One region of the Rhizobium sp. ZK1 genome, then DNA from elsewhere that is predicted to be linked to it. Evidence: predicted binding sites of a transcription regulator. Region 1 holds the regulator's gene; each other region holds the start of a gene.
What was found. The regulator LexA, encoded in region 1, represses DNA repair genes until DNA is damaged. The targets are predictions, from matches to a motif close to TGTTCNNNNTGTGTTCNG.

Region 2: recA (recombinase RecA) is a predicted target of LexA. The motif match lies at 1,598-1,615, and genes of this name have one in related genera.
Region 3: ACK9YZ_RS22310 (2'-5' RNA ligase family protein) is a predicted target of LexA. The motif match lies at 3,060-3,077, and genes of this name have one in related genera.
Region 4: ACK9YZ_RS13850 (ribonuclease T2 family protein) is a predicted target of LexA. The motif match lies at 2,697-2,714, and genes of this name have one in related genera.

What each region holds. Positions count from the first base shown of each region.
Region 1 is NZ_CP180586.1:1,501,284-1,505,831, reverse strand. It holds gene eno (phosphopyruvate hydratase) at 1-142, opposite strand, end outside; gene kdsA (3-deoxy-8-phosphooctulonate synthase) at 283-1,128, opposite strand; gene ACK9YZ_RS07805 (VOC family protein) at 1,125-2,012, opposite strand; gene lexA (transcriptional repressor LexA) at 2,209-2,931, shown strand; gene ACK9YZ_RS07795 (ComEC/Rec2 family competence protein) at 2,912-4,548, opposite strand, start outside.
Region 2 is NZ_CP180586.1:1,779,796-1,784,343, forward strand. It holds gene alaS (alanine--tRNA ligase) at 1-226, opposite strand, end outside; gene recA (recombinase RecA) at 383-1,471, opposite strand; gene ACK9YZ_RS09165 (carbohydrate kinase family protein) at 1,701-2,645, shown strand; gene ACK9YZ_RS09170 (pseudouridine-5'-phosphate glycosidase) at 2,676-3,602, shown strand; gene cckA (cell cycle histidine kinase CckA) at 3,718-4,548, opposite strand, start outside.
Region 3 is NZ_CP180586.1:4,434,145-4,438,692, forward strand. It holds gene phnX (phosphonoacetaldehyde hydrolase) at 1-18, opposite strand, end outside; gene ACK9YZ_RS22300 (TIGR03364 family FAD-dependent oxidoreductase) at 15-1,145, opposite strand; gene ACK9YZ_RS22305 (succinylglutamate desuccinylase/aspartoacylase family protein) at 1,249-2,310, opposite strand; gene ACK9YZ_RS22310 (2'-5' RNA ligase family protein) at 2,380-3,006, opposite strand; gene ACK9YZ_RS22315 (AAA family ATPase) at 3,162-3,881, opposite strand; gene guaA (glutamine-hydrolyzing GMP synthase) at 4,517-4,548, opposite strand, start outside.
Region 4 is NZ_CP180586.1:2,679,117-2,683,664, reverse strand. It holds partial or broken gene ACK9YZ_RS13870 (CaiB/BaiF CoA transferase family protein) at 1-555, opposite strand, end outside; gene ACK9YZ_RS13865 (hypothetical protein) at 463-657, shown strand; gene ACK9YZ_RS13860 (DMT family transporter) at 668-1,624, opposite strand; partial or broken gene ACK9YZ_RS13855 (alpha/beta fold hydrolase) at 1,626-2,571, opposite strand; gene ACK9YZ_RS13850 (ribonuclease T2 family protein) at 2,729-3,466, shown strand; gene ettA (energy-dependent translational throttle protein EttA) at 3,575-4,548, shown strand, end outside.

The sequences.
Region 1 (4,548 bases):
CTTCATGCGCGCCGGTCGAAGCACCCGAGGGAACAGCTGCACGGCCCATGCTGCCGTCTTCGAGATAGACATCGACTTCGACGGTGGGGTTACCACGGCTATCGAGAATCTCGCGGGCGATGATATCGGTAATTGCAGTCATGGTTTTTTCCTGCTCGTGGGTGGATAAATCGTTTGAAACCGTCTTAATCGAAGGTACGCAAATTACAATGGCGCTTTGCGACACCTCCGGCCTGCCTGTCTGATCGTCGCTATAACACGATCATGTCAGGCTTTTGACTGTCAGCCCTTGGCAATCGCATCAAAGGCGAGCAGCTTTTCCAGAAGCCGCGGCATATCCTTAAGATAGACCATGTTCGGGCCGTCGGAAGGGGCATTGTCCGGATCCTCATGGGTTTCGATGAAGACACCCGCAACGCCGGCGGCTACGGCAGCACGCGCCAGCGTTTCAACGAATTCGCGCTGGCCGCCGGAGGAATCGCCCTGCCCGCCCGGCTGGGCGACGGAATGCGTGGCGTCGAAGATAACAGGAGCGCCCATCGCCGCCATGATCGGCAGGGAACGCATGTCGGAGACCAGCGTGTTGTAGCCGAAGGAAACACCGCGCTCGCAAAGCAATATATTCGGATTGCCGCTGGCATTCAGCTTGCCGAGGACATTCTTCATGTCCCAGGGCGCGAGGAACTGGCCTTTCTTGACGTTGACGACGCGGCCGGTCTTGGCGGCGGCAACGAGAAGATCCGTCTGGCGGCAGAGGAAGGCCGGGATCTGCAGCACGTCGACGGTTTCAGCGACAATGGCGCATTGTTCTGCCGTATGAACATCCGTCAGGACAGGAAAGCCGAATTCTTTCTTGAGGTCGTCGAAAACCTCCATCGCCTTTTCGAGGCCGATACCGCGCTTGGCGGAAATCGAGGTGCGGTTTGCCTTGTCATAGGAGGTCTTGTAGACGAGGCCGATACCGAGCTTGTCGCACAGCTCCTTCAGCGTGCCGCCGACCATGAAGGCATGCTCGCGGCTTTCCATCTGGCACGGACCAGCGATGAGCGAAAGCTTGGCAGAATTGGAAAACAGAACCTGGCCAGCGCCCTCGCCGATCCGGACCTCTGCATTGGTATTGGAGCTCATGGTGTTTCCTCGAAGGCGAAGAGCGTGCCCTGACCGGGCGCGGGCTTCACAAGAATACGGTTGGCCTTGCGTGTATAGGTCACCCCGTTAGCAGCCAAATGCGCTTCTGTCACGGCCAGATCAGCAACCGCAAAGAGGATCGCCCGGCCGCGCAGGCCGCGATCGCTATCCGGCGTCGCCAGATCGAAATAGGCCTCCAGCCCCTCTGGGGTCATCAGGCTGATCTTTGCGTTTCCGGTCGGCACCTCCAGCCCGAAACTCGTGACATCCGCAGAAGCGGCTTTTGCCGCCGCGCGAACGAACTCGCCGAAAGCTGTCGGCTCGGGCGCCGCGAGCGCGATCTCGGCAATGCCTGTCACGCCATTGGCATGGATCTCCAGCGCGCTGCGGTCGGCCGGAAGCGGGTTGATGCGCTCGACAGCGAAGAGAAAAAAATCCGGTGCCCGGAGGTCACCAGCGAAAGCGAGCCGGAAGCCGGCAACACTTTCTGCACCGTCAGGCATTTTCACGGAACGTTCGAACTGCAGCACAGAACCTGCACTGATGCCACTCTTCACGAATCGAGCGTGTTCGTGCTTCGCATCCGCTGTCACAAAGGCGATGGCGGACAGTCCCTCGCTGCCGCAGCGGAAACGGAAAGCCTGATTGCGGGCAGTGAACACATTGCCCTCACGCGCCGTCTCCTCGCTCTCCTCCACACTCGCGACACCCAATGGCTCAAGGTAGGTTTTATCGGTAAAGAAAACACAGGCATTTTCAGTGCCGAAGGGATGGCGGGCATCGGGCGCGACGGTGAAACCGAGCTTGCCCAGCCTTTCGCGGGCAAGCTCGATATCGGTAACCGGCAAAACGAGATGATCGATCGGAAGCATATCCTGGGTCATCAGCTACTCTCCAGCATCACCAGGATGATGTGCTTCAGCAGGCGCTACGAAGCAAGGCCGGGCAGGCTTTCCGCAGATAAAAATAAAATTCTCAGCAGAATGAACAGAAGTTTTACGAAAATTTAGCCACTTGCGGAACACATATGGAACATATAGTGTCCGTTCTGGATTTGTTTCAAGACTGGGGTTAGACGCCATGCTCACGCGCAAACAACAGGAACTCCTTCTTTTCATTCACGAAAGGATGAAGGAGTCAGGCGTTCCGCCGTCTTTCGATGAGATGAAGGATGCGCTGGATCTGGCCTCGAAATCCGGTATTCACCGGCTGATCACGGCGCTCGAGGAACGCGGCTTCATTCGCCGGCTTCCGAACCGGGCACGCGCGCTCGAAGTCATCAAGTTGCCGGAAGCCTACAGCCCAAGCCTGCAGCCTCGGCGCGGCTTTTCGCCGAGCGTCATCGAGGGCAGCCTCGGAAAGCCTCAGCCGTTGGCTCCCGCTCCGGCAAAGCCTGCACCTGCTGCCGACAACGGCAATTCGATTTCTGTGCCGGTCATGGGGCGCATCGCCGCCGGCGTGCCGATCTCGGCAATCCAGAACAATACGCACGACATCAATGTTCCCGCCGACATGCTGGGCTCGGGTGAGCATTATGCGCTCGAGGTTCGTGGCGACTCGATGATCGAAGCCGGCATCTTCGATGGCGACACGGTCATCATCCGCAACGGCAGCACCGCCAATCCCGGTGATATTGTCGTGGCACTCGTCGACGAGGAGGAAGCGACGCTCAAGCGTTTTCGCCGCAAGGGTGCATCGATTGCACTCGAAGCAGCAAACCCCGCTTATGAGACGCGCATCTTCCCGCCGGATCGCGTCAAGGTCCAGGGCAAGCTCGTCGGCCTCATTCGCCGCTATCACTGACCGGTGACGTACTGGCGTCTGCGAAACTGTCGCTGCGCCAGTCATAGGCACGGTGGCGCATCCAGGGCCGTCGCAACGTGTCGAATGCAGTTGTGATCTCAGTTCCCTTATCGGTAAAACGAAGTTCGACGGAGCCTGTTCTGCGTAGTGTCTCGCCAGTAAAGAGCAATGCGCCGGAGCGACAATGGTCAAACGGCAAACGGACAGGGGTAACGACGATATCGGCCGTATCGCAGGCCGGCCCGAGATAGGCTGCATTGTCGATGATCGTCAGTTTCTTTCCATTCCCGAGCAAGGTAGTGCACCAGGCGCCCTTCTGGCAGGAGAAGCGCGATGGCGAGCTTGCTGCGGCATGTCTCATTGCTGCTCTGGCTTCGTCCTGCTGATCCCGTGACAGCTGCAGCCGTTTGCCTTCAGGCGCAGCGGGGACATTGACAGCCTGGAGCATGAACGGCTTTCGATGCTCTTCCATGGCAAGCGCCCGCTGCCATTGTTCGAAGATGAAGGCAGGAGGCTTTTCGCGATTCGAAGCTATCGCCTCTCCATCGACAACAGCAACCAGGCCGCCATCTTCGGCGATGGTGATGTCGGGCATCGCCTCGACCGGAAGCAACGCGACGGCAAGCGTGGAAACCGCAACGATTGCTGTTCCGGCGTGCCGCAGTCTGGTTCTGAGCAAGGTTAGCAGCAGAAACCCGAAGACGGCTGTCGGGAAGTACCAGCCGGGCAAACGGCCCACATCGATATTGCCGCCCCAGCTCGATACCGTCTTTGCGATTTTTATCACCAGATCGAGCCCGAAGCCTGCGACCTGCCACATCGGGCCATCGAGGCCAAAAGGCATCAGCAGCATCGCCAGCATCCCGGCAGGCATGACGATGAAGGAAATGACAGGCATGGCCGCGAGATTTGCCGGCAGGCCGTAGGCAGTCAGCCGGTGAAAATGCTCGATCGAAAACAGCGCGGTCGAGAAACCGCCGATGAGCGACGTCAGGAAAATGCCGCCGAAGAAGCTGCCAATCATGAGGACAGGTTTGAGGATCGGCAGCTTGGCAAAGGCATTCTCCCGCATCGGACGCACTTTCCAGAGGTCGTAACCGGCGACCAGGGCAAGCGTTGCGGCAAAGGACATCTGGAAACTCGGCCCCAGCACCTCCGATGGCGAGACTGCGAGGATTAGGAGCGCGGACAGCGCCACGTTTCTAAGGCTGATCGACGGCCGGTCAAAGAAGACGGCAACCAGCATGATCGCCATCATGATGAAAGCGCGTTCGGCGGAGACGGCAAAACCCGAGATCAGATAATAAGCCGTCACCGCAGCGAGCGCGCCGGCCGCCGCGATTTTCTTGGTCGGCCATGCCTGGGCAATGGCGGGAAAAAGACTGAGGATGACCCGCAGGCCGACAAAGAAGATGCCGGCGGAGAGCGCCATATTGAGACCGGAGATCGCGATGATGTGGGCAAGGCCGGATTGCCGTAGCGCCTCGGTCGTTTCATCCGAGATCGCCCGTCTCTCATCGGTGACAAGTGAAGCAGCAAAGGCGCCGGTATCACCCGGCAGGACGGAGCGGATTCGATCGCCGATGCCGCTCCTGAGCCGATAGAGCCATTCCAGGG
Region 2 (4,548 bases), 280 kb from region 1:
CGTTATGCTTGCCGCCGGCGCGCACGCACTTCTGCGAGGTGGTCGCCGTCGAATAGGGACGCTTTTCGAGACCGGTGAAAACGTTCTTGAACTGCACCATGCCGGCATTGGTGAACATCAGCGTCGGATCGTTGCGCGGCACGAGCGGGCTCGATGGAACGATCTCGTGGCCGTTCTTCTTGAAGTAGTCGAGGAAGGTCGACCGGATATCGTTTACACCGCTCATTTCATGCCCTTCGATGCTGCCTGCAGGCAGGTAAAATTAAATCCATCGGCTTTTATCGTTCGACCTAGCCACTGTCCAGCAAACAAACAAAACCGGCCGCATTCTCGTTGGGGAATGCGGCCGGCAGGAAATCTGCTTCAACAGTAGAGGCGAAAATTACATATCGCCATCACCTGCATCGTCACCGGCGTCAGGTCCGCCATTCTGCAGGAAGCGGTCGGCGATCAGGCCGGCATTCTGGCGAAGCGCCGTTTCGATCTCGCGGGCGAGATCCGGATTGTCGCGCAGAAAAGTCTTGGCGTTTTCGCGGCCCTGGCCGAGGCGCTGGCTGTTGTAGGAGAACCAGGCGCCCGATTTCTCGACGATGCCGGCCTTGACGCCGAGATCGACGAGTTCGCCGGTCTTGGAGACGCCTTCGCCATACATGATGTCGAATTCGACCTGCTTGAAGGGAGGCGCCATCTTGTTCTTGACGACCTTGACGCGCGTCTGGTTGCCGATCACCTCTTCGCGTTCCTTGACCTGGCCGATGCGGCGGATGTCGAGACGGACGGAGGCGTAGAACTTGAGCGCGTTACCGCCGGTCGTCGTTTCCGGCGAACCGAACATGACGCCGATCTTCATGCGGATCTGGTTGATGAAGATCACCATCGTATTCGATTTGGAGATCGAAGCCGTCAGCTTGCGCAGCGCCTGGCTCATCAGACGGGCCTGCATGCCCGGCAGGTTGTCGCCCATTTCGCCTTCGATTTCGGCGCGCGGCGTCAGCGCTGCAACCGAGTCGACGACGAGCACGTCGATGGCGCCGGAGCGCACCAGCGTATCGGTGATTTCAAGCGCCTGTTCGCCGGTGTCCGGCTGGGAGATCAAAAGGTTCTGCAGGTCGACGCCGAGCTTGCGGGCATAGACCGGATCGAGCGCATGTTCGGCATCGACGAAGGCGCAGATGCCGCCCTTCTTCTGCGCTTCGGCAATGGTCTGCAGCGCGAGCGTCGTCTTACCGGAGCTTTCCGGACCGTAGATCTCGATGATACGACCCTTCGGCAGACCGCCGATGCCGAGAGCGATATCGAGGCTGAGCGAACCCGTGGAAACCGTTTCGATCTCGACGATGTTCTCGTTCGAGCCGAGTTTCATGATCGAGCCCTTGCCGAACGACCGCTCGATCTGTGAGAGTGCCGCTTCGAGCGCCTTGCTTTTGTCCACCGATTTGTCCTCTACGAGCCGCAATGAATTCTGAGACATTCGATCCACCTTTAGGTTATTGACGCTGCTCAAGCAATGTCGCCGCTGATGTGAAGTTTGTACCCCATTTGTTCTTATTTCGCAATGGGGTTGCAAATAATTGAAAGAAAAAGGTAAAACGGCCCGTGTTCTATTTTTGTTTTATCGATGCAAAGCAACGGCTTAATGCGTTTCGGCAAGTGAATGCGGCAGCTTTGCCCACCATTCGATTCGCTTGGGGAGTGCAGAAATGAGCCGCAAGATTCTCGTCCTCGGCGGCGCCCATATCGATCGCCGCGGCCGCATTGCCGGAGAGACGGCGCCTGGTGCCAGCAACCCCGGAACATGGTTCGAGGAACCGGGCGGCGGTGGCTTCAATGCGGCGCGTAATCTCGCCCGACTCGGTTTCGACGTAACGATGATTTCGCCACGCGGCGGTGACCCGATCGGCGAGATGGTGAGCGAGGCGGCCGACTTTGCCGGCATCAACGACCGCCCCTTCGTGTTCCTCGATCGCAAGACGCCGAGCTATACGGCGATCATCGAGAAGGACGGCAACCTCGTCATCGCGCTGGCGGATATGGACCTCTACCGCTTCTTCGCGCCGCGGCGGCTCTCGATCCGCTGGGTGCGCGACGCCTTCGCCGCCACCGATTTCATCCTCTTCGATGCCAACCTGCCGGAGGAAACGGCAGTGGCGATCGTCGCAAAGGCAAAGGCACTCGGCAAGCCGGTCGCGGCAATCGCCATTTCGCCGGCCAAGGTCGTGCGCCTCCTGCCCTGCCTCGATGGCATCGACTATCTCTTCCTCAATGAGGCCGAGGCTGCGGCCCTTGTCGGTGACCGTCCGGAAGACGCGACCGCCTGGCCGTCCCTGCTCGGTGACATCGGCATTGGTGGTGCGGTCGTCACCCGCGGTCAGCGCGAACTCGTCGCCTTCAAGGATGGACGTGCGTTTGTCCTTCAGCCACCGATTTCGGACATTGTCGCCGATGTCACCGGCGCGGGAGATTCGCTGGCAGCCGGCACGCTCTCTGCGCTCATGCGTGGCCTGCCGCTCGAAGAGGCGGTCCGTCATGGCGCGGCGGCGGCAGCATTGACCGTGCAATCATCGCATGCCGTGAACGAAAATCTTTCGCCGGAACTGCTCCGAGACATGCTTTCGCTTGTCCCGGCGGCGAGAATTCTGCATTGAAGCCGCTAAATCGATAAACGGATACGGATCATGACCAAACCCATCTCGCCCCTGCTGCCGATCTCCTACTCGAAGGAAGTGGCCGCAGCCAAGCAGCGCGGCGCCCCGATCGTGGCGCTCGAATCGACCATCATCACCCATGGCATGCCCTATCCCGGCAATATCGAAATGGCGCGCAGCGTCGAAGCGATCATCCGCGATCAGGGTGCCGTTCCCGCGACCATCGCCGTTATCCACGGCACGCTGCATATCGGCCTCGAAGCTGCAGAGCTGGAGCAGCTCGCCCAGGCCAAGGACGTGATGAAGATCTCGCGCGCCGATATCGCCTTCGCGATCGCCGAACGCCGCACCGGTGCGACCACCGTTGCCGCTACGATGATCGCGGCAGCTCGCGCCGGCATCAGGGTCTTCGCGACCGGCGGTATTGGCGGCGTGCATCGTGGCGCCGAAGAAACATTCGATATCTCCGCCGACCTCGAAGAGCTCGCCCGCACCGGCGTCATCGTCGTCTGCGCCGGCGCCAAGGCGATCCTCGATATTCCGAAGACGCTGGAAGTGCTGGAAACCCGCGGCGTGCCCGTCGTCACCTATGAAAGCGATGAATTCCCCGCCTTCTGGTCGCGCTCCTCAGGCATCCGCAGCCCTCTGACCCTGAACAGCCCGGCCGCGATCGCCAATTTCCAGACAACCCGCGAGCAGCTTGGCATCGAAGGCGGCATGCTGATCGCCAATCCTGTCCCGGAAGCCGACGAAATCGCCCGCGAGGAAATGGAGATCTATATCGAGCGCGCGCTCGACAGCGCCGAGCGCGACGAAATCACCGGCAAGGCGGTAACGCCTTACCTGCTGAGCACGATCTTCGACCTGACGGACGGCCAGAGCCTGAAGACCAATATTGCGCTTGTGGAGAACAATGCGCGCCTGGCGGCGGAGATTGCCGTGGCGCTTGGCGAGTGATTTTTGATGGGGCGGGCTGGTCCCGCCCTATTTTTGGGCTGTGCGTTTGGCCACTGCCTGCCGATAGGGTGTGCCCCACGGCACGGTCTCTCCGGTAACCGCCAGACGGTAATCTTCAGCTATCCAGCGTCTCTTTCACCACCACGGCCAGCTGCTTCAGCGAAAACGGCTTCGGCAGGAAGCCGAATTTGGCTTCCGGCGGCAGGTTGCGGGCGAATGCATCCTCGGCATAGCCTGACACGAAAATGAACTTCAGGTCCGGATAGTTCTTGCGCAATTCGCGCAGCAGTGAAGGTCCGTCCATCTCCGGCATCACCACGTCGGAAACGACGATGTCCACCTTGCCTTCCAGCTCTTCCATGATTTCGAGGGCTTCGACGCCGGACCCCGCCTCATGGACCGTATAGCCGCGCGTCTCCAGCATGCGCTTGCCGCCGCGGCGTACGGCCTCTTCGTCCTCCACCAGCAGGATGACGGCCGAGCCGGTCAGGTCTTCCGGCTGCTGCGGCTGGACCAGTTCCACAACCTGCGCGCCGCCGGCCGCAACAGCTTGATCGGCGGCTTCGGCTTCAGCGGCAACCGCCGGCTCGACGATATGGCGCGGCAGGAAGATGCGGAAAGTCGTGCCCTTGCCGACCTCCGATTCCGGCTGGATATAACCGCCGGATTGCTTGACGATGCCGTAGACCATGGCAAGGCCGAGACCGGTACCCTTGCCCACATCCTTGGTCGTGAAGAAGGGCTCGAAGATCTTGTCCATGATCTCGGGCGCAATGCCGGTGCCGGTATCGGTCACCTCGACCAGCACCATGTCTTCATGCGGCATGTAGGAATAGTTGAAGGCCGCAACTTCGGCTGCCGGCAGATTACGGGTGCGCAGCGTCAGCGTGCCGCCATCCGGCATGGCGTCGCGCGCATTGACGCAGAGATTGATCAGCACCTGCTC
Region 3 (4,548 bases), 1.6 Mb from region 1:
TGCCTTGAATTGCGTCATGCTGCGCTCCCGTAAAGATCCTCGATGGTTTCCTCGCCGATGCCGAAGGCGGTCGAAGCACCGCAGCCCGCCGTGACGACGACGATGCGCAATGCGTCAGAAGGCTTGTCCGTGAAGCGCCAGCGGTCCGGGGCGGAGGCATAGGTTCCGATCCAGCGCTCGGTGATGAAGCGTCCCGGCAGATTGAGCACGGCGTCCATCTCGTCGAGGGTCAGCCGATCGACCCGCTCCAGACCGAAAGGATCGGGCGTTTCGGAGTAATGATGACTGTCGCCGACGATCAGCGAGCCGTCCTCCGATTGCGTGACGATCAGGTGGATGCCGTTTTCCCGTTCCGGCTTGAATTCCCTGTCGAGCCGTGCCTTCAGGGCCGTCGCTTCAGGCAATTCGGCATAGCCGAGATAACGCCCAAGCCCGAGATCGGACATGACGGCAGTGCTCAGCGAAACCCGCTGAGCCGGCACGATACGCATCATCTGCAGCTTGCAGCGCGTGACGTTATAGGCAGCAATCCGGTCAGCAAACAGGCTCTTGAAATCGTCGCCGGGGCAGACGACCACGATCTCCGCTTCGATCACACCGGTTGAAGTCTCGATCCGTGGCGGTTCCACGGCGTTCACCGCTGTCGAGCGGCGGAAGTCGATGCCATATTTGACTTGGAGATAGCGGGCGAGCAGCGGAATGGCCGTGCGGGATTCGACGCGCAGTTCATGCGGGCTGTAGAGCGTGAAGCGGCTCGCTTCCTGCCGCAGCGCCGGCACAAGCCGCCGCGCCTCGTCGAGCGTCAGCCTTTCGCAGCCTTCGCCCATCGGTGTGCGCAGGAAGGCGTCGATCACGGCTTCGGATTCGTCGAGCCTTGCCGCGAGCAAAAGCCCGCGTTGCAGAACGTCGATGCCGGCATCGTCGACAATCTCGGCCCAGATATCACGGGCCCGGCGTGCCTTGTCCCAGCAGTCGCCGGCCTGCTGGCCGGTCACCGTCACAAAGCCGAAATTGCGCACCGAGGCGCCATTTGCCTGTGCGTCGCGGTCGATAACGACGACCCGTTTGCCGCGCTTTGCCGCCGCCAACGCATGCGCCAGCCCGACAATACCCGCGCCGACGATCGCAATGTCGTAATGCGGCATGAAAGCTCCTTCGCAACATGTCTGCCACGGCTTGGCGGATTTTTTTGAAGCCTGTGTGACAGTTGCGCGGCGCCTTACATGCGCATGTGGAAAAGAACGCCGGTCAGTCTTCCAGCGTACCGGCCTTTCGCGTTGCCTTGCTCGGTCGGTCGGCCGCGATCTTCATCAGGTCGCCACGCCGGCGTACGAGCCGATCGGACGTGCGGGTGAGCAGCAGCCCGTCCTGTGGCGCGCGGATATCGATATCGCCTTCGGCAAAGCCCGGGCGGGTGACGATCGTGGCCAGAAGCTCTCCTTCCGAAACACGCTCGCCGATATTGCGGTGAAACAGCACGGTGCCGCCCTGCGGCGCGCGAACAATCTCGACATTGTCGAGCGGCACGGCCGGCCCGGAGAAGGAAGCATCTCCGGCCGCTTTGCCGCTGACAACACCGCGCCCGATTAGGAACTGCAGAAGACCTTCGGCGTCTTTGTCGGCCATGCCAGGATAGACATCGCGCCGGCCGCGCAGTTCCACCGTCACGGAAAGCTTGCCCGGAAGCCTTGCTTTGCGCTCGCCCGGCACCTCATATTTCCAGGCGAAGCTAACCGCTTCTTCGAAGGCTGAGCTCTCACCATCCGAAAGCAGTACCGCTTCCATATCGAGCGCGCTCGCAAGATCCGCCGCCTCTGGCCAGAAAGCTTCGTCGATATAGGCATATTGCAGCGATTCATCGTCGCAATGCAGGTCGATCACAAGATCGGCGTCGAGCGCCATATGGATCAGCTCCCGCTTCAGCCGATCGGCAGCCGGATATTTATCAAGCTCGTCAATGAGTTCTGGCTGGTCACGGACGGAGATCAGCGGAAAGTCGCGGTTGAAATTGGTCCTCGAACCGAGATCGAACCGGCCTTGCAGTTCGCCGAAATGCGATTGTGCCGCTCCGATCGGGTTTGCCTGAGGCACGAGCGTGATATCACCGGTGATCCGCCCTTCGCTTTCGGCCTCCCGTAACTTGCCGCAGAGGAAATGCGCCAGCGCCGTTCCCGGCAGTTCGTTCGCATGCAGTGCGGCCTGGATATAGACCTTGGGCGCGGCAGGATCATTTCCCTTGAAACGCATGACTGGCAACCGCCATTCGACGCCGGGAGTATCGCCGGGGATGATGACCTCTGAAACGTCCACTGTCTTGCTCCGCATTTCGTATTGGGTGGGGAGTCTTATGCGAATCCCCCTCCAAGGCGCAAGCGCGACTCAGCCGAGCAGCGGCCAACGGCCGACGACCTTGTGCTCGCTCTTTCCATAGATACTGTGGATCAGCAGGAACTCCCGGATATTCCACTGCACTGGCCGGTTAAGCTTTTCAGGCAGAACGGTCTTGCGATCGTAGAGGAGTGTCATGTGCGGCGTCAGGTGGCCGCCGAGGTTATAGGGTAATCCAGCCTCGTATAAGCCCTCCTGGATCTGGCGACGAAGATCTAGCAGCGCCTCGTTTTCCTGCCTGCTGCAGATGACGAAGGCCTGCGGCTCGCCTGGATGGCTGAAGCTCATGACCTCATCGAGCACGAGATCGAACGGCCGGGCGCGCACTGTCGCAGCAACCTGTTCTGCGCCGAACACGATATCCTGCGGCAGCCTGCGGTAGGCGCCGATACCATTCAGCGTGACATGAAGCAACTCGCGGGGCCGGGGAGGTCCGGTCAGTGAGTGGGCGTTGCGATAGGCTTGAGCGATCTCCAGCGCTTCGCAAGCCGCTTCGATGGTCGGGCGAAGCATGAAGAATAGCCGGTGGTGACGTTCCCCGACGGGCGTGGATTTCTTCCGGGGATCTGAGCCATTCGGATCGAGTGGAAAGTGAGGCATTTGAACTACGGACTGCATCGCCCGCCTCCTTGTTGCACAAGAAGGAGCTTACCGAAGTCGATCTGTTTGTAAAGAACAAAACAAGAACATTTATCGCAGAAGTTATGCTCGAAACAGAAACGGCTACCGAAAGGCAGCCGCTTGCAGGCATCGAATGAACGGGGAATGGCGTCTTAAGCCGCGCTCTTGACGACGTCAGTTGCCTTCTTCGAAGACTTGGCGCGCGCGGACTTTGGCGGCACGAGACGAAGAATGTCCTCTGCCAAAAGACGAGCATTGCCCTGCGCCTTGTCGAGGTTGCTGACGCGTGCAGGATCCATCGTATAGAGGCTGCCGCCGGAGACGAACATGTCGCGGTAGGCGGCGCGTTCGATCAGTGCCGTATCGATGACGTTCACCTGCTGCTGCGCTAGCAGTCCCTTGACGGCCAGGAGCGCACGCGTGGTGATGATCGAGCTGATGCGGGTCAGGACGACCGAATGCGGGATGCGGATATCGTGCTGGGAAGCAAGCTGCTTCATGATTTCCAGCACCTGCGCGCCGCCGACGGCATCCATGGCGCAGCCCTGCACCGGAACCATGACATGATCGGAAAAGCCGATGGCCTTCGCCATCAATGGGCTCATGCCGGCCGGCAGGTCGACGATGATATAACCGCCGCGCTTCTTTAGGTCCTTGATCTGCTGTTCGATCGTATCTTCCGCGACATTGGAGATCACGGCGAATTCGGCTGCTTCACCGGACAGACGGTGCCAGCGGCTGGCCCACTGCTGCGGATCGGCATCCAGAACGGAAACGCGATGGCCACGGCGAGGCAGTTCTGTGGCAAGAACGAGAGCGACCGTCGTCTTGCCGGCGCCCCCTTTCGTATTCGCAAATGTAATGATTGGCATCGATTACCTCGGGTTGATGAGTTGACGGCGGTCATCCCTGGGAGAGGCCCGTCTCGGGCTTTAAGGAACAGCGGCTTTCGCAGTGATGAGATGAAAAGGTCAAACAGCAACCTTGCGTGGCGCTGTTTTTCCTTGCTTTCCGAGGTTGATTTTTTTGGGGTGCAATTCTTAGCCGACCAGTGGCAGCGAGCCGCGGTGCTTACCGAACTTTAGGGCGTTAAAATCACTCAGCAGCCTGGCGTGGCTATATTTTGTGGCAACGCGTCTACGATAAAAATAGTCAGTGACCTTTGGTGTGTGATGATGTCTGCAAGTGATGAAGAGGAAATTGAACTTTTGCATTGCTTGTTGAAGCGTTTCGAAACGCCACCAGCAATTTTGATTAGCGATGCCAAATGCTGGAGCATATGCTCGGGCGCGCAGTTGAACTGACTTCTATCTACCCGCCTTCGATAACCTTCCGATATTGGACCGAGCTGGATGGCTCCATTCGAATTGCTACGGAGTGCCTGGATTTACGGCGTCTTTACTTCGTGATCGAGGATTTTTCGAATTGGCTCACTGATCTCTCGATAGAAATCAACCTATATCAAAATTGAGATCGCCAAATTCATCGAAATGATAGCGCGCCCCCCTCACTCCCACTCGATCGTGCCCGGCGGTTTGC
Region 4 (4,548 bases), 1.2 Mb from region 1:
AACTGGCCTTCGCCTGATTTCAGCGCATGGATGAGGGCGGCCTCGATGGCCGAGACCGCGTAGATGCCGGTGAAGACATCGGCGATCGCCACACCTGCCTTCATCGGCTGACCATCCGGCTCGCCTGTGATCGACATGAAGCCAGACATGCCCTGGACGATGTAATCGTAGCCGGGAAGATTGGCATAGGGGCCGGGTCTGGCCGAAGCCGGTGATGGAGCAATAGACGAGGCGCGGATTGATCGCCTTCAGGCTCTCGTAATCGAGCCCGTATTTGACGAGACCTCCAAGTTTGAAATTCTCGATCAGCACATCGGCTGTCGCAACGAGGCGGCGCACCAGCGACTGGCCTTCCTCGCTCTTCAGGTCTGCGGTGATGGAGCGCTTGCCGCGATTGGCGGAATGGTAATAGGCAGCCGAGAGGTTTTCTCCGTCCGCGCCTTCAATGAAGGGCGGCCCCCAATGCCTCGTGTCGTCGCCGCCATCGGGATTTTCCACCTTGATGACATCGGCGCCGAGATCGGCCAGCATCTGCCCCGCCCAGGGTCCGGCCAGCACGCGCGCAAGCTCGATGACCCTGATGCCCGCAAGCGGCGGTTTCTTCTTCACGTCTTGCGTCATGTTCCTCCCCAAATTCCTCCCAAACTCCTCTCATGAGCGGCGGATTTCAGGGCGCCCGCGTCACCTCAGATGTATCGGATACGGGTTTGGAAGCAAAGCGCTGCTCGCGCCAGATGATGTAGAGGCCGGACGCGATGACGATGAGGATGCCGAGCCATTTCAACGCGTCAGGGAAATCGGCGAAGACCAGCCAGGCAAAGACGGTGGCCGAGACGATTTCCAGATATTGCAGCGGCGCCAGCGTGGAGGCCGGTGCGGCCCGATAGGCGTAAGCCGCGAGAATGCCGGTTATCGCCGCGGCAATGCCCGTACCCAGCAGGTAGCCGAAAGCGGGAAGATCGGGTATGGCCGTATCGATGATGTCAGAGCCGCTGCCATAGCCGATGAAGAGGATAACGGCGCAGAAGAAAATGCCCAAGAGGCCGGTCTGGAACTGCATGGCCCAGGGATCTTCGCGGTGCGATAGTACCCGTGTCATCAGCGCGAAGACGGCGATGCAGAAGGCGCTGACGACGGGCAGCAGAGCGATATAGCCGACCTGTTCGAAGCTCGGCTGGATGATCAGCAGGGCGCCCAGGAAGCCGACGGCGCAGGCGCTGTAGCGCCGCCAGCCGATCGTTTCCTTCAGGAAAATGCTGCCGAGGATCGTCAGAATGATCGGCTCGACGAAGAAGATGGCGATGGCATCGGCAACTGCCATGACCTTCAGCGTCGTGACGAAGCAGATCATCGAAATAGTGACCATGGCGCCACGGATGGCATGATACCAGCTCTGCTTCAGCGAAAACTGGATTTTCGCGCCGCGCAGGAAGACGAAAGGCAGCATGGTGAGCGACTGGATGACGAAGCGGAAGCCAGCGACTTCGGTGGACGAGATCGTCGCGGTCGCGAGCTTCGAGAAGATGTCGATCAGCGGCGAGATCATCACCGACAAGAACATAAAAAGCAGGCCAAACGTCACCTCGGAGGCGGCGGGATGGCGTATGGAACTCGTGCTCGTCATCTCAGATCCTTTCGCTCGGGACCGCGCGGATCGCCGCGTCGCACCAGCCGGCGAAATCCGCAATTGCCGTTTGCGCGCCGATCTCGTTCAGCGTTTCATGTCGCATGTCCTGATATATCTCCGTCCTGATACGGGAAAAGCCCTGACTTCTTAAACGCTTTGACAGCGAGAGGACGGCTTTTCCATTGATGGTTGCCGGGTCCTGACCGCCGCCGACCAGATGGATCGGCAGGTCTTTCGGCAGCCTCTCGAGCCGCTCCTTCTCGATGCCGCGGAAGGTGAGGGCGAAGATATCGAGCCAGAGCGATACCGAGGGGCCGAAGCCGCAGAGCGGATCGGCGATATAGGCATTGACCTCGGCCGGATCGTGCGACAGCCAGTCGAATTCCGTTCGGTGGTTGGGAATGGATTTGCCCCAGGCGGAAAATGTCAGCCTCGGCAGCATGTCGCTTGGCACATCCGAGCCTTTGAGCATGCGTTCGGCAAGCAGGATCGCCTGCGCAACGCGGCCGGAAAGTCCAACCGCAAAATTCGAATTCCAGACGGCAAGGGCTGCGAAACGGCCGGGGAGATCGGCGGCGGCATTGAGGGCGATCAGGCCGCCCATCGAATGGCCGAGGAGGATGACGGGCAGGCCGGGGTGGCGGGGCGTGGCAAAGTCATGCACGGCGGCGATATCGTTGATGACGCGCTCTATGCCGCCCCGTCTCGCGAAGCGGCCGAGCGGTGCATCGGGCGCGCTTGTCTCGCCGTGGCCGCGATGGTCATGCGCATAGACATGATAACCTCTTGCCGCCATGGCCTCGGCAAGGCGCCGGTAACGGCGGGAATGTTCGGCAAGCCCGTGTGAAATCATCAGGATAGCGTGCGCCTGGCCCTCTGCAGGCTGGTGATGGCACGCAAGCGAAGCCCCGGCATTCTGAAGCCGGCAATGTCTCGGAAAACATGCATTCCTCCCGCGCCCAAAAGACCAGATCGCAGGACAAATGCAATATTGCGGTTCTCCTCATACATGAGAAAGCGCGATTTTGCTGCGATTCAGGGTTGCGCAATTTTCGGCTTCATGCTTGTTTGTTCCTGTATTGTTCTTTGTCGGGGCTATCAATGGGTAAGTTTTTCCTTTCGGTTTCCATTCTCTTCCTTTCGCTGTCGTCAGTCGGACCCGTATCCGCGCAAGAAAGCGGGCGCACGCGTTTCATCCTTGCGGCAAGCTGGCAACCGGCATTCTGCCAGACCAACCAGAAGAAGGCCGAATGCGCCAGCCAGGGCGGCGAGCGTTATGACGCCACCAACTTTTCTCTCCACGGTCTGTGGCCGATGCGGAAGGACTATTGCGGCGTACCCGCCGACCAGAAAGCCGCCGACAAGGACGGCCAGTGGACGAACCTGCCGACAGTGAGCCTTTCGGCCGAGACGAAGAGCGCGCTCGACAAGGCGATGCCCGGCACGCAATCGGGGCTCGAGCGGCATGAGTGGATCAAGCACGGCACTTGCACGAAGATGAGCGCCGACGAATATTTCGCCACCGCCATTCACCTGATGGGCGATCTCAATGCTTCGGCCGTGCGCGATCTCTTCGCCGCCAACGTCGGCAAGACGCTGAAATCCGATGCGATCAAGGCGGCTTTCGACAAGAGCTTTGGGGCCGGTGCCAGCGACCGCGTGAAAATGAGCTGCCGCCGCGTCGGCAATATCAGAGTGATCAGCGAGCTGACGATCGGGCTTTCGCAGGATGCCGTTTCGGCGCAAGCGAAGGAGAAGGGCCTCGGCGGCCTCATCCAAGGGGCAGGGCAGACGTCCTTCGGCTGCGATGAAGGCCTTGTGGATGCCGCCGGCTTCTGATGGAAACATGCCGAAATCCTGACGAAACAGGGTTTCGGCGTTGCCCGCGGGCGTGGTTTCGCCTACATAGCGGCCACGATTTCAAGTTTCCGCCCGGAGCATCCCAGCATGGCACGCCAGTTCATCTATCATATGTCCGGCCTCAACAAGGCCTATGGCAATAAGAAGATCCTCGAGAATATCCATCTTTCCTTTTATCCCGATGCCAAGATCGGTATCCTGGGTCCGAACGGTGCCGGTAAGTCCACCGTGCTGCGCATCATTGCCGGCCAGGACAAGGAATACACCGGGGAAGCCTGGCTCGCCGAAGGCGCGACGGTCGGCTATCTGGAGCAGGAACCGAAACTCGACCCCAGCAAGACGGTGTTCGAGAACGTCATGGAAGGTGTTGCCTCCAAGACGGCGATCGTCGATCGCTACAACGAATTGATGATGAACTATTCCGACGAGACGGCGGAAGAGGGTGCGAAGCTCCAGGATATCATTGACAGCCAGAACCTCTGGGATCTGGAAAGCCAGGTCGAGATGGCGATGGAAGCCCTGCGCTGCCCGCCGCGCGACGCGGATGTCACGACGCTGTCGGGCGGTGAGCGCCGCCGTATCGCGCTCTGCCGCCTGCTTCTGTCGCAGCCGGACCTGCTGCTGCTCGACGAACCGACCAACCATCTTGACGCCGAAACCATCGCCTGGCTCGAAAAGCATCTGCGCGACTATCCGGGCGCCGTAATGATGATCACCCACGATCGCTACTTCCTGGATAACGTCACCGGCTGGATCCTCGAACTCGACCGCGGCCGCGGCATTCCTTACGAAGGCAACTACTCGGCCTACCTGCAGGCGAAGGCCAAGCGCATGCTGCAGGAAAACCGCGAAGAGGCGGGTCGCCAGAAGGCCATCAGCCGCGAACAGGAATGGATCGCCTCCAGCCCGAAGGCCCGTCAGGCCAAGTCCAAGGCGCGTATCAAGTCTTACGAGCAACTGGTCGAGGCCGCCGAGAAACAGCGTCCGGGCGACGCGCAGATCATTATCCCGGTCAGCGAGCGCCTCGGTCAGGTGGTCATCGAGATGGACGGTATCACCAA